One region of the Salimicrobium jeotgali genome, then DNA from elsewhere that is predicted to be linked to it. Evidence: riboswitches for the same ligand, from Rfam matches in the RefSeq annotation. Region 1 holds a riboswitch; each other region holds the start of a gene.
What was found. Region 1 has a riboswitch for thiamine pyrophosphate ahead of AAV35_RS11030 (thiamine phosphate synthase). Riboswitches for the same ligand answer to the same signal wherever they lie in the genome.
Positions count from the first base shown of each region.

Region 1 (3,687 bases):
GTCCTGTGGAGACCTTATACCTGCATCCACAATCACCGGTACGTGTGACTGCTCAATGATCAGACTCAGGTTCAGAGGGTTGATAATGCCTTGCCCCGATCCGATTGGTGACGCTCCCGGCATGATAGCGTGAGCCCCGAGTTCTTCCAGCTTCCTGGCTAAAACCACATCGTCGGATGTATAAGGGAGGACAATGAATCCTTCCTTCAAAAGTTCTTCGGTAGCTTTCAGTGTTTCCACCGGGTCCGGCAACAGCGTTTTTTTGTCCCCGATCACTTCCACTTTAATCATGTCGCAAAGACCGGAGGCATAAGCCAGCTTGGCCGTTCGTACAGCTTCTTCGGCTGTATATGCCCCTGCCGTGTTCGGTAACAGGTCGTAGTTGCTGGTGCTGATTTTTTCCAAAAGATTGGGTTGGGAAGATTCAAAAATATCCATTCGGCGGACAGAGAAAGTCAGTATTTCTGTTTCGGATGCATCTACCGCCTGTTTTTGTACATTGACATCCGGATATTTGCCGGTTCCGAGCAGTAAGCGGGAGTGAAAAGATTTATTACCGATAGTTAGCATGTCAACCACCTCCTACAAAATTAACCAGTTCTATTTTGTCGCCGTCTTTAACATTTACGGTCGAGTGATTTTCTTTAGTCAGAATGTTTCCGTTGTGTTCAACGACGACCGCCGGCCGGTCGGGTATGAAATAATCGATGACGTCGGAAACAGTTGTAATGTTATTTGATAATTGCACCGTTGTACCATTAATCAAAAGTTCCATAGAATCGCCTCCTTAACGTATCTATCACTGAATCTTAAAGGATTCATATACAGGTTTTCCTTCAATATAATCCGCCATGAGCGACCCGGTGATCGGAGCTAATAAAATACCGTTGCGAAAATGGCCGGCCGCTACCCACAACCCATCGATTTCCGGGTGTTCCCCCATATAGGGGAGGCCTGTCTGTGTCTTGGGCCTGTGCCCGCTCCAAGCTTCGCCCCATTCCGCATGCTGCAGGTCAGGAATTAAACGGATAGCACGTTCCATCAGAGAACGCAGACCTCCGATGCTTACAGAATTATTCGGGTCATCAGGTTTTTGTGTAGCTCCGACAATGAACCTGCCGCCGGCCTTCGGTACGATATAACAGCCAGGTGAAAATATGCTTGCCGTCGTCAGATGTTCTTTATGATAAACGGAGAAACACTCGCCTTTTACCGGATACATGTTCAATGTGTAGCCCGTTTTTTCGAAAAGCTCCCGGCTCCACGTCCCACCAGCAGAAATGACCGTTTGTGCCAAAATATTTCCGGAGGTTGTTTTGACTCCGGTTACGTGTCTGTTTTCGGTCAGAACATCCAGCACTTCCGTATGTTCCATAATCTCTGTACTGAATTCAACGGATGCATGTGCCAGTGCTTTTGTTAACGATGGGGCATTGACCTGGCCGTCTCCGGGCATGTAGAGTCCCCCTGTAACGGAGAGGTGGGAAAGACGGGGTTCTCTCTCCTGTAACCGGCTTCGTGAAAGCCATTCCGAACAATCTCCCGAACGTTGCTGACGTTCATTCTCCCGTTTTAACTGTTTCGCTTCTTCTTCGGTACGGGCGACTCTGACTATGCCATTCTGAATCAGTTCAATGTCTATGCCGCTGACAGATTCCAGTTCTTCTGCTAAAGAAGGGAACATTTCTCTGCTTTCACGAGCGAGCCGGGAGAGCGGGCTGTCAGGACCCACTTCGTTCTGCGCCCCCAGCATTCCGGCTGCAGCTCTGGAGGCTTTTTGTCCGATTTCCTCCTTTTCTATTATGAGCACGCGATAGTTTCTTTTAGAGAGTTGAAAAGCGATCGAGCTACCGATAACACCTCCGCCTGCAATAATAACGTCATACATTTCCTGCGCCTCCTTTGCGTATCGCTTCTCTGTAGGCCACAGCTTTTTCAACGGGATCATCAGCTAGCAGCACACCGGACAGAACGGCAACTCCACTGGCACCGGCTTCCATCACGACGTTGGTATTTTCCGGAGTAATTCCACCAATTGCTAAAACAGGCACTCTTACATGCTGCACGACTTTTTTCAGTTCTCTTATACCTTTAGGGGACAATCCGGGTTTCGAACTGCTGGTGAAAACGTGACCGAAGATTAAATAATCAGCGCCATCGTGCCAGGCTCTGACGGCTTCCTGTACGGAGTGTACGGAGCAGCCGATCGTCAAATCCGGATAAAGGCGACGAACTTTCACCTGATTCATGCTTGCATGAGTGAGTTGTACCCCTTTAGCCTTTACCTTGTCGGCGATGGTCGCCCGGTGGTTAAGAATAAGTTTATGCATGGGCATTCCCACGGAATAAAGCTGCTGGGTAAAACATATCATCTGTCTATCGCTCCATTCTTTTTCCCGGAGATGTACAGAATCCACATAGGGGAGCACCTGACCTATTATTCTCATCAGCTCTTCACCAGGCTGCTGACCAGTGGAGATGACATGAAGTTTTCCTATACTGTCCTGACCTGGTTGCTCAAGTTTCACTGAGACCCCCCCTTTATCGTTTTTTGAAATTAAAAAAGTCACTTTCCTGGTAAAAGAAAAGTGACTTTGAACGTATGATTAAACAAAAAATAGCAAAAATATCGTCCGCACACTTCCCTTCGCCGGTATCAACCGTATCAGGTTCCGAGGGTCTCAAAGTCGATTACTCTGATCTCAGCCTTTTGAAAAGGCACCCCTAGTGATTTATATTAAATTGTAAGTAAATTCTAACATTTGTACAAGTATTGTCAACAGTGTGTTTTTTAACATTCATTTTTATAGTTACTCCTGTTTTTCATAGCTTTCACATACCGAAGCTGTAAAAGCGTCATGTACAAGTTCGGGCAGCAAGTGTAACTGCTTCTACAACAGGGAATAGTAAGGGTGGATATCAAAACATGCCTGGCACCAGAAGGAGGAAGATATGATGACTGATAAACATTCGGAAAATGAAGAAACCCTTAAGCAGATCAAAGAACTCATCAAAGATGAAAAAGTGGCGATGCTGACGACCGTATCTCCGGAGGGCAGACTGAGTTCCCGTCCGATGCACACCCAGGAAGTATTGCTGGACGAGGAAGAATTCTGGTTTATCACGGAGAAAGATACAGATAAATACAGGGATATCGGTAATAACCCTTCGGTGAACCTGGCCTACGCCGGCAGTTCCTACGTGTCTATCAGTGGAACGGCTGAATTCGTGCAGGACGTGGAGAAGAAGAAAGAGTACTGGAATAAAATTGTCGAAAAAGTACTGAATGCTTCGGCCGAAGACCCGAACGTTGTGCTTGTAAAAGTGACTCCTGACGTTGCTGAATACTGGGAAGCAGGTGTGAACGTCAAAACCGTTAAAGAATTCGTGAAAAAGATGGCCAGCAGCAATTCCATGGACGACAAGAATAAACTGAAAGACACCGTCCATTTCGACGAAAATTCGAACTAGATACGATCATTTTTCTGAAAACAGAGAATCCCCGCCCGGAGCGTTGACTCGGGACGGGGATTTTGTTCGTATCGGAGGATGTTTCTGTTTAGTGACGACGAAGGTCTCAATGATTTTTAAGATACCACTTCCTTCTTAGCAACCATTGTGGCCGATTTCGGTTTAATGAACATGATACTCCCGATGAACACGGCTAATACATTCAGAAATAACGTA
Region 1 covers NZ_CP011361.2:2,204,589-2,208,275, reverse strand. Annotated here, with positions in the region: gene AAV35_RS11045 (thiazole synthase) at 1-570, opposite strand, end outside; gene thiS (sulfur carrier protein ThiS) at 572-775, opposite strand; gene thiO (glycine oxidase ThiO) at 800-1,888, opposite strand; gene AAV35_RS11030 (thiamine phosphate synthase) at 1,881-2,528, opposite strand; TPP riboswitch at 2,626-2,736, opposite strand; gene AAV35_RS11025 (pyridoxamine 5'-phosphate oxidase family protein) at 2,956-3,471, shown strand; gene AAV35_RS11020 (SLC5/6 family protein) at 3,588-3,687, opposite strand, start outside.

Region 2 (3,687 bases), 610 kb from region 1:
GTCCTTAATTCCTGCATCGTCTATCTGGCCGACCGGGTGATTACGATCGAACTGCAGTTCAACGTGAAGGTCGTTATGTTTAAGCAGTATTGCCTGCGGTTTGCGGCAGTCCCCCTGACAGCCAAGGAAGGAAAAAGGGTTTTTAAGTTTCTTTCGGGAACGGTCAGTAAGTTCCACACACAATTCCCCGTTCACTACCGCATATCTCACTGCGTCCTGGTGACTTCCTTCTGCCAAAGGGAACCACTCGTCCAGTCGAATCCGTCCCTGTCTGATTACTTCTTTACCTCTCTCGGGATTGTAGGAAGAACCTTTTTCGATACCGGGTTCTTCAGCGATCAGATCTGTACCGTAATAAGCGTCATACATACTGCCCCAGCGTGCGTTAGCTGCATTGAGGGAATATCTTTCGTTTGTCAGTGGCACGACGAGCTGGGGACCGGCCTGTTCCTTCATTTCAGAATCTACGTTGGTCGTGCTGATTTTGAAGTCGGGTTTTTTCTCTTCCAGATAACCGATGGACTTTAAAAAAGAAAGATAATCTTCATTGGAAGCTGATTTGTGGTATTCATCGATTTTCTGTTGTAATTGGTTTCTGGTCTGCAAAAGTCTGCTGTTTTCAGAGCTGAATTCATCAAGAATTTTTGTGAGCCCTCCCCACACTTCCTTCGAAGAGAGGGGGAGACCGGGTAACACTTCCTGTTCAATAAACTGATATAATACAGTGTCGACTTGATAAGTACCGATGGATTGATAGTTTTCCAAAGAATAAGCCTCCTTACTGTTATGTATAATGTTCTTCTGTTTCATAACAGTTTTATTTCTTAATTCGTATTATATAACAACAGGAAAGTATGTCAATACATTTTGTTAAAAATTTAGAAAATTATTTTTAATTGAAAAGTCGGCGGTGTCGGCGGTACAGAAATTTAATATTTTATGATTAATTTGTACGTATTAGGGGTATAATGATTGGAAACCTACATATGAAGGAGTGGATGTAACAATGGCCGAAGAAGCTAAAAAGAATTGGCATATGGTGTTATTACTGGATAGTCGACGTGAAGTGAAACATGAACTGGAAATCAGTGAGGAAATGACCAAACGGGAAGCTACTGAATTTATAACCAAGCAGCTGGAACGTGACAGATGGTGGTTTCTCGAAAGTGGCGTCGCCGTTTATACGAATTCGGTGGAGGCATTCTACTTGGAAGGTCAGGCTACAGTGACACAGTTTAATATTAAATGACAAACTTAAAACATGTACGAGATCTACCCCCGGATGTCCAGTATATCCGGGGACATTAATGTTCGGGAGTAAAGAAATAGTATTTCTATAATAGACAGGGAGGATGGAAGGGATGAATCAGAACGTAATGGAGGGTGCAGAAGCTGTTTTTAACGAAGGGAATGAAATAGGAATCGTAGTATTACATGGCTTTACCGGAACAGTTCAGAGCATGAAGCCTCTTGTGGATGCCTATACAGCACATGGGTATACGATGGCATGTCCGAGACTTAAGGGGCATGGAACCACTCCTTATGATATGGAAGGATCCACTGCAGAAGACTGGATTCGCTCGGCAGAAGAGGCTTTTGAATGGGTAAAGAACCGATGTGACTGTGTATTCGTCACCGGCTTGTCTCTTGGGGGAACATTAAGTCTTTATCTGGCTTCTACGAGAGAGGTGGATGGAGTCGCGGTTATCAATCCGGCTATCGATGTACCTGACATGAGCAGCTTGGCGGATTCTGAATCCCGTTTCATTGATGCAATAGGTTCTGATATCAAAAAAGAAGGAGCTACTGAACTCGCCTATGACAAAACACCCGTCCGTTCCCTTAACCATCTGACCAACATTATGGCTAAAGTACACGAGCAGTTAAGCGAAGTGTCGGCTCCTCTTTTAGTTTTCACTTCCGAAGAAGATCACGTAGTTCCTCCGGAGAACAGTCAGACGATATTCGACATGGTTTTTTCGGAAGGAAAAGAACTGGTTCCTCTGGAAGACAGTTACCACGTGGCAACTCTTGATAATGACCAGGAATTGATCATCGAAAGAACTCTGGAGTTTTTTGAAAAGTATTTCAATGCCAAGGAAAATTGAATTTGTACTTTTCTTATCAGTACGTTATGATAGAAAGTAACAAAACACGGAGAATAGAGCCTTCAAGGGGAGCCTAACGGCTGAGAGTGGACGCAAGTTCAGACCCTTCGAACCTGTCAGTTAGCACTGGCGCAGGAATGGTGGCTTTTTTGATGAGCAATGCTTAAGAGGTGGGAGCCTTCATCAGAAAGCTTCCCTTTGAGGCATTGCTTCTTTTGTGTATTCAGAAAGGGGATATACAATGCAACAACAGCGCGTACTTTTTCTTGTGGAAGGTGCAATATTTGCAGCAATTGCTCTATTGCTTGATGTTCTTCCTTTTTTATCCATTAAGCTTTGGTTTCAGGGAGGATCCATCTCATTCGCTATGATACCGGTTATTCTGATGGCCTTCCGTTGGGGCGTCTCGGGTGGTATGATCACAGGTTTATTGTTCGGTTTCTTTCAGTTTTTTACGGGCGCATTTATCGTACACCCCGTCCAGGCTTTTCTCGACTACGTTGTAGCTTTCGCCATTATCGGGGTCGCAGGAGTGGTGTCTTCCCAACTGAAAGCAAGCGCGAAGAACAACAACGTAAAATTTGTTCTTGTGTATGTGATTGTCGGAACATTCATCGGGAGTGCCTTGCGCTTCCTTACTCATTTCGCGGCAGGGATGATATTTTTCGGCTACCTGGCTGAAGGTCAGCCGGTATGGATTTATTCTCTGCTTTATAACGGCGGGTATATGCTCCCTTCCTTTATAGCGAGTGCCGTCGTAATCAGTCTGTTAATGTCCAGGCGGCATAAATTGTTATTGCGATTATAAGATTTCCGGTCCTGATACGTTCGGGACCGGAATTTTTTATGTATTAAATGATTTGTGTCAGTTGAAATATGAAAAGATGAACCACCCGATCATAAGCATCTGAATTATAAACTTGGCTGCAGTTCCACTGAGAAAACCGATAAGCGTTCCGACAGCTGCGCGGAAGGCGAAACGGGTATTTTTTTCGATGCCCAGTTCGATAACGAAAACCAGAACAAAAGGAACGATCAGTATTCCGAAAGGAGGTATGACGAACGAACCGGCGATGACACCTGCGACTGCTCCGGCTTCTCCCCATTTGCTTCCCCCGTATTTCTTGACGGAAATACTGTTTGCCACCATATCAGATACGATTAGTAAAACCGTAAGAATTACTGCACCCACCCAGAACCAGACGGACAGCCGACCTTCCAGCCAGATACTCAGGAGGAAACCGGCCCACAATACGAGCGGTCCGGGTATTATGGGGAAAATGAGACTTACAAAGCTGCTGAGAAACAATACGATAATAAGCGACCATAGAACAAACTCCATAAATGCGCCTCCTTTTGACTGTCATTGTACTCCTCAAAGGTGTGAAGGTCCAAAATATTCTGTTCTTTTGTAAGAACACTGACTATAATGTAGTAAAAGGGGGAAGAAAAAAATGAAAAAACCGGGTTGGAAGAGAATATTGACTCGAACAGCCGTCATTGCAGGTGTATTAATTCTGGCGGCAGCTCTGTTTATTATAGTATTTATCCAGCGAACGCTTCCTGATACGGAAGGAGA
Region 2 covers NZ_CP011361.2:1,595,687-1,599,373, reverse strand. Annotated here, with positions in the region: gene AAV35_RS08035 (malate synthase G) at 1-765, opposite strand, end outside; gene AAV35_RS08030 (hypothetical protein) at 1,007-1,249, shown strand; gene AAV35_RS08025 (alpha/beta hydrolase) at 1,362-2,108, shown strand; TPP riboswitch at 2,164-2,263, shown strand; gene thiT (energy-coupled thiamine transporter ThiT) at 2,350-2,916, shown strand; gene AAV35_RS08015 (DUF456 domain-containing protein) at 2,974-3,450, opposite strand; gene AAV35_RS08010 (penicillin acylase family protein) at 3,563-3,687, shown strand, end outside.
Region 2: another riboswitch for thiamine pyrophosphate. It lies ahead of thiT (energy-coupled thiamine transporter ThiT); the one in region 1 lies ahead of AAV35_RS11030 (thiamine phosphate synthase).

Region 3 (3,687 bases), 710 kb from region 1:
CAGGCGATGGTCCACGCCCAGTAGTAGACAGGCCAGTCCTGCACCCACGTACTTTCACTGTAGTGTCCGAGGCGGAGACTTGCCTGGAAGAAGTTCTGCAGGTAATCCCCTATCCCTGTAGTAATAGTGTTAAGTATGAAGCCTGTCGGACCTATGAATAGAACGACGACCATGAGTAAAAGAGCGAGGCCGAGGTTGACGTTACTTAAGTATTTGATTCCCCGGTCAAGACCGGAAAACGTGGAGACCATAAAAAATACGAACATGGCCAGTACGATCAGTATCTGCGTCGTCTGTCCGGACTCGACGCCGAACGTTGCCCCGAGTCCACTGTTGATCTGCAGGACACTGAGCCCGAGAGTGGTAGCCACTCCCATGACGGTCGCGATGACTGCAATGGAATCAATGCTGCGTCGCAGAGGTTTTTTGCCCGTTTCTCCTATGACAGGATTAAGGGTGTCACTCATAAGACTCCGTTCTTCCTGACGATAAATGAAATAGGAGATAGCGAGTCCGACGAAGGTGAAGGAGGCCCACTGGTGGATACCGTTGTTGAAAAAGGCGTTCCACATGGCGATACGGGCAGCCTCCGCTGTTCCGGCTTCCACTCCGGGTTCAAATGGCGGGGGAGTACCAAAGTGCGTCATCGGTTCGGCGACACCCCAGAAAACGATACTGACCCCGAAGCCGGCACTGAACAGCATGGCAATCCAAGTGTAAAAAGGGTATTTCGGGCGTGTGTCGTCACCGCCGAGACGGATGCTTCCATACTTACTGAAAGCAAGGTAGAAGTTGAAAATGATGAGAGCAAATACGAAGATAAGGTAGAACCAGCCAAACGTGTTAGCTATGAAGCTGTACACTGTGTCTGCCTGGGTTGCTAACGTATCCGGTGCCAATCCTCCCCAGATAGTAAAGGCTAAAATGATGAGGAAAGAAGACCAGAAGGTCGTATTCATAAACTTATACTTTTTCTTCTTAGTTGCCACGTGATTTCCTCCTTGGTAGGTATAAGACGTAGTGATGAGTGGTTATTCACTTTTTAATGTTACAGGGATAATACCCCAAATGTAAAGGCTTTATCCCACATAAGCTATTAGTTGTTTCGGAGATGGTAATTTGGGAAAATGAAAGAGGTACAGTATGTAAGGAGAAAGGAGAGGTATCAGTGAAAATAGCGGTATTCGGAGGTACGGGCTCCACCGGTCTCCGGCTGATAGATAAGCTGCTCGGTCGCGGTCACGAAGTGTACGCCTATGCCAGGAGTCCGGAAAAGTTGTATCCGATGGAGCACGACCGGCTAGCGATCGTGGAAGGCACACTGGATGAACGGGAAAAAATCAAGGAAACGGTAGACGGAATGGACGCCGTCATCAGCCTTCTCGGTCCTTCCGGGCGCGTTAAAAGGCAGAGGCTCAGTGAAGGAGTCATCAACATCGTAGAAACGATGGGAGAAACGGGAACAAAACGGTTTGTCGGTATTACGACGGGCATCGTCAAGGACCCGAATGACGAGAAAGACTACCGCCGAAATGCGATCGCTTCCGCACTGCGCCTCGGCTTTGCCAACAACCAGCGTGAAATTGAACGTATGGCCACAGCTATCCGGAGTACGGATCTGGACTGGACACTGGTACGTGCCGGCATCCTTACGGACAAAGCGGAGAAGCCGCTTAAAATCGGTTATTTAGGAAAACATGAAGTAGGAATGAGCGTGTCGCGTGCGAGCGTAGCCCAATTTCTCGCAGATTTAGCGGAAACAAACGACTATGTAAGGGAGTCACCTGTTGTAAGTAACTAGAAAGGCGGGATTATATGAAAAAAGTTCTTGTTGCCGGAGCGAACGGTCAGATAGGAAAACATCTCGTCCGTCTGCTTCAGGAAAGTGAACAGTTCGAAGCTAAAGCGATGATCCGCGATAAAACACAGGCATCCTTTTTTGAAAACCTGGGTGCAGGAGTGGCTGTTGCGGATCTGGAAGATGAAATCGATGTGCTTGCCGCATTGATGGATGACGTGGATGCCGTCGTGTTTGCTGCCGGGTCCGGACCTCATACCGGGAAGGATAAAACCATCATGATAGATCTGGACGGAGCCGTGAAAATGATGGAAGCAGCGAAACAGAAAGGCGTAAGCCGTTTTGCTCTTATCAGCTCTTTCGATACGAGACGCGGCAGCTGGGGAAGCGAAGACTTCCGTCCGTATGCGGCCTGTAAGTTTTACGCGGACGAATGGCTCCGCTCTTCCGGTCTGGAGTATACCATCATCCACCCGGGCCGCCTTACCAATGACGAAGGTACAGGGAAAGTGAACGCAGGCGGAGAAATTCCGCGCGACGAAGTCCCGCGGGAAGATGTCGCGAAAGTTATAGTGGAGACGTTGAACAGCCCTCATCTTGTTAACAAGGAGTTTCAGGTTACGAAGGGCGAATCTCCCGTAATGGAAGCTCTGAAAATGGTGTAAACGTAAATATCGAGCGGAAAACGACGGTTTACAAAATTTTCTGCATGCTTTATGATAAATTCAAACAACAAAAAACTGCATATCGTTTCATGCACTGGGGGAGCCGGCTCACGGCTGAGAAGAATTGAATTCTGACCCTTTGGACCCGATCTGGTTAGTACCAGCGTGGGGAAGTGCAGTCTGAATAAAAACGGCAAACTCTTTTAATGATACAGACTGCGTCCCGCGAATCGGATGCAGTCTTTTTTGTTTTATTAAAAGGAGGAATTATGTATGAGTCAGCAGCAGGAAAATGTGAAAATTGCAGGATGCTCTTTTTCGGTTCACCCGATGAGTGATGACTTCAAGGAAAAGATCAAGGGAGCTCTGGAAAAAATCGATACTTCAAAAGTATGGATGAATACGGATGAAGTGACGACGACGGTACGCGGGGATATCGAGCACGTATTTGACGTGACGCGGGCAGTGTTCCTGCGTGTAGCCGAAACAGGGGTACACACAGCCCTGAATGCAACGTTTTCTGTCGGGTGCCCGGGAGATTCCGAGGGTGACCAATATACCGGGCATAAAGAAAAGCCGGAAAACGGGCTGTGGGATCTGGATCAGTACACCGGCGCAAAATTCTCCCTTTACCCGATGGGTGGCGGAAATTATATGGACGTTATATACAAGGGGATTGAACGTATGAAAGAAAGTGGGATTGAGGTCTCCGAAGCTCACTATGCCACTAAGCTGTCAGGGGATACGAATACGATGTTCAAAGGTCTTGAAGAAGTGTTCAGCGACACAGAGAAAAGCGGTTCTTCCCACACCGTAATGACTGTAGCGATGTCTGCAAACAGCCCATCCCAGGAAAGAGGAAATAAATGAAAAATTGGAAACTGAAGGAAATCGTTGTCATGTCGGTACTTTCCGTCGTATTCGCAGTCGTTTACCTCGCTTTTCTCCCTGTGGGGAAAGTACTGACGGGTTTCTTCGGACCAATCGGTTATGACTTTATCTTCGGCATCTGGTTCATCGTTTCTATTATCGCTGCTTATATTATCCGGAAACCCGGAGCCGCTTTTCTTTCCGAAACCATTGCGGCTACTGTCGAAGTAATGCTCGGGAACGCAGCAGGTCCCATGCTTCTGATCAGCGGAATGATCCAGGGTCTCGGTGCGGAATCGGCGTTCGCCATGACCGGGTATCGCCGCTACAACCTCGGGACACTTATGTTCTCCG
Region 3 covers NZ_CP011361.2:218,119-221,805, forward strand. Annotated here, with positions in the region: gene AAV35_RS01120 (BCCT family transporter) at 1-989, opposite strand, end outside; gene AAV35_RS01125 (NAD(P)-dependent oxidoreductase) at 1,169-1,801, shown strand; gene AAV35_RS01130 (SDR family oxidoreductase) at 1,816-2,463, shown strand; TPP riboswitch at 2,550-2,652, shown strand; gene AAV35_RS01135 (YkoF family thiamine/hydroxymethylpyrimidine-binding protein) at 2,737-3,333, shown strand; gene AAV35_RS01140 (ECF transporter S component) at 3,330-3,687, shown strand, end outside.
Region 3: another riboswitch for thiamine pyrophosphate. It lies ahead of AAV35_RS01135 (YkoF family thiamine/hydroxymethylpyrimidine-binding protein); the one in region 1 lies ahead of AAV35_RS11030 (thiamine phosphate synthase).

Region 4 (3,687 bases), 500 kb from region 1:
AAGCATACGTACAGCCTGTGCCATGGGTATTATCCGTTTTAATGCGCGCTTCTCTGTATGTCCTCATAATTTCTCCGTCATACAATACATCGACAGCTTCTCCATCCAGATGTCCGCCTTTAATGAGCGCGCCGCGGCTGCCGAGTTTTTCTACAAACAGTCCTGCCGCTTCTTCCATATCAGCTTCTGTCTTAATAGTCATCCTAAGCAGCGTTTCCGCTTCCGGAATATTCGGAGTGACGACATCAGCATGAGGAAAAAGATATTCGGAAAGCGCCTCCCTCGTCTCCTCTTCCATAAGAGGATGACCGCTCGCGGTTACCATGACGGGGTCACAGACGTATGGTTTCCGCCGGGCCCCGATCCATTCCCCTACTGTGCGTGCAGCTTCTTTCGATGAAATCATTCCGGTTTTGATAGCATCCACAGGCAGATCCTCTTCAATACTTTTAAGCTGAGCAGTAAGGAATGGAACAGGTACGTGATGAACCTCCCGGACTCCCATAGTGTTCTGGGCGGTCAAAGAAGTCAGCACAGACATCCCGTACACCTGCCATTCTTCCATCGTCTTGATATCCGCCTGAATCCCGGCTCCGCCTCCGGAATCGGATCCTGCGATTGTCAGTGCTGTATATGGTCTCATCTCGCCGTCTCCTTTCCTGCAGGCCATTCTTCCAGTGAATAGGACATTTCCCAGAAAGCGAGTTCCAACTGACAGCTTTTCCGGAAAGCCTCTTTCATTTTCCGCCTGTCTTCCGGAGATGCCCGCTCCGCTTCCTCATCCAGACGTTTCATCATGTAGCCGGTGGTTTCGGCAATAGAATCATCGGCATAGAATTCAATCCACTCATAGAAAGGATGGTCCGGTTCCGGAGAGAAACGCCGTTTCAATTCTTTTCCGATTTCATCGTAAGTCCACGGACAGGGAAGCATAGCCGCAATTGTTTTTCCGAGCAGACCTTCTGTGGCCACACTCTTCATGTGAGCACGATAATGATCCGCCGTCGGTGGCATCGGATAACCCTGAAGATTTTCGTACGGGGTGCCTGCGTAATCGCTTAAATTGCGGTGTGGATGTATCTCATCCCCCAGCACAAAGGCGATCTGATTATGAAAAAATGTTATATCCTCCCGACTGTCGGATTGGGAAATGGCCGTGCCATAAAGGGTAAGGAAGGTATTCAAGTATTCATAGTCCGCTTTTACGTAGTGAGCCACCGCTTCTTTCGGCAGTTCACCTTCGCCAAGACCCTGGACAAACGGGTGATCGAAAATCGCCTGAAATACATCTTCATTTTCTCTTCTTAATTCTTTCGTAAATGACATAAAAATAGCCTCCTCGTTTTAGTATAAAGGAAGCCCCCATGTGCAGAGTGCTTCCCTTCGGCGGCATGACCCGCATCAGGTTCAAAGGGACTAAGGCAAAACCTTATCTCAGCGATATCCGCGCCCCCAGCAGTTCAAATAATTAAGTTGTCACGATAGCTGCCTGTTTCAGCCGGACTGCGACCATCCAGCCTATCAGCGCCCCGGTCACGGTACTTACAGCGAATGACGGTACAAAAGCGAAAACCCCGGCGCCTGTACCCATCAACAGATTGGCGATCGGTACGGAAGCAAGAGATCCGAATAATCCTGTCCCGATGATTTCACCGGTTACCGCTCCCCCGATACGCTTCGTGTAGTGATATGTCACTCCCGCCACAAAAGCCCCGATCATACCCCCCGGAAATGCTAGCAGAGTGCCGAGACCTAACAGGTTCCGCAACACAGCTATCAGGAAAGCTATCGTCACCGCCGGCAGCGGTCCAAGCGTAACGGCAGCGACGACGTTGACGGCATGCTGGACCGGATAGGCCTTTGCTATTCCGGCCGGAAACCACAGCATCTGTGCCCCGAGCGTTCCGAGTGCAGTAAGCACAGCCATGGTCGTAAGCAGTTTTGTGCGATTCATAATTCTCCCCCCTTTTATCCCAGGCAGAAGAAGAAGCAAAAAAACCGGGTCCTGTATTACAGGACCCGGTTCGTCAATGGTATGTTGACTACTTCCCCACGCTGGTATGATCCAGATCAGGTCCAGAGAGTCGGAAAGTCATTCTTTCCTCTCAGTCCGTTCCACGGACACCCCTAGTAGTTGATTACTTATTCACTTGGACGACTTCAGTATAACAAAAGCCAGAATCTTTTGCACCATCTGAACCGTTTTTTTGAAAATATCAGTAATTTCCACAAGGAGGCATTGACAATCCCGGAGAGAGTAATAGAATTTAGAAAAAGCAGTCTTTTTGCTACAGTAAGGGGTGTAAGCAATGATTCGCATCGACAATCTTACCCGGCGGTTTACGAATGGCAAAGGGATTTTCAACGTCTCTTTTGAAGTGAAGGAAGGGGAAGTGTTCGGGTTTCTCGGACCTAACGGATCTGGTAAATCCACGACTATCCGTCATCTCCTCGGGTATATGAAACCTCAAAAGGGGAGTGCTGTAATTGACGGTTATGATACGTGGAAGAATCAGGCGAAAGCACGGGGAAGAATCGGTTATTTACCGGGGGAGATCGCTTTTCTCGAAGGAATGACAGGGAGCGACTTTCTCGATATGATGGCAGGAATGCAGGGGATCACGGACAAGAGCAAACGGACCAGCCTGATTCAGCGTCTCCAGTTTGATCCCGATACTCCTATCCGGAAGATGTCCAAAGGCATGAAACAGAAGGTCGGAATCGTTGCGACATTTATGCACGACCCCGATGTATATATTCTGGATGAACCCACCTCCGGACTGGACCCCCTTATGCAAAAGCTTTTCGTCGAGCTCGTGCTGGAAGAGAAGGAAAAGGGAAAAACCTTTCTGATGTCCTCCCACAGCTTTTCGGAGATCGAACGAACGTGCGATCGTGCAGCTATCATCCGGAACGGAGAGATTGTTACGGTCAAGGATATACACGAACTGCAATCCATGCAACGTAAGGTCTTCGATGTCACACTGACCCGGTCCGAAGATGTTGAAGCTATGAAGGAATCCAGGCTTTCCATTAAAAAAACGGAGGGGTTATTCGTACGGGTCGAAGTCCAGGGGGACTTTGATAATTTTATCCACGAATTATCGAAGTACAGCGTCAAAAATATCAGTGCCGGCACCCAGAGTCTGGAACAGATATTTATGGATTACTATGATGCAGAGGAGGCCGGGTCATGAATTTTCCGCTTTATAAACAAATGATGAAATCAAATATTAAATTATTCCTCGGCTTCGGTCTCGTTTCCGCTATTTATGTAGTTCTTATGACGTCGCTGTTCCCCCTCTTTGCGGACAATCTCGATGAAATGGAAAGCATGATGGAACTGTTCCCTGATTCTCTATTAAGAGCTCTCGGACTGGAAGCTTTCGGCAACTATGGCCAGTTTATTTCAGCGGAATACTACGGATTATTCTACCTGCTTATTTTGGGTGTGTTCAGCGTAATGAGTGCGGTGCAGTTGCTGGCAAAACTTGTGGACCGGGGTTCCATGGCTTATCTCCTTTCCACCAGAATCTCCAGGGTTCAGATTGCTTTTACTCAGATGATGGTTCTGCTGAGCGGTCTTATCATTATACATGTCCTGAATTTCGGCGGGGGACTGGCTGCCGGCGAACTGCTGATAGATGAGCAGAATGCGATAGCCATGAAAGATTTTTTTCAGATCAA
Region 4 covers NZ_CP011361.2:1,706,643-1,710,329, forward strand. Annotated here, with positions in the region: gene thiD (bifunctional hydroxymethylpyrimidine kinase/phosphomethylpyrimidine kinase) at 1-643, opposite strand, end outside; gene tenA (thiaminase II) at 640-1,326, opposite strand; TPP riboswitch at 1,362-1,464, opposite strand; gene thiW (energy coupling factor transporter S component ThiW) at 1,469-1,954, opposite strand; TPP riboswitch at 2,031-2,139, opposite strand; gene AAV35_RS08575 (ABC transporter ATP-binding protein) at 2,310-3,197, shown strand; gene AAV35_RS08580 (ABC transporter permease subunit) at 3,194-3,687, shown strand, end outside.
Region 4: another riboswitch for thiamine pyrophosphate. It lies ahead of tenA (thiaminase II); the one in region 1 lies ahead of AAV35_RS11030 (thiamine phosphate synthase).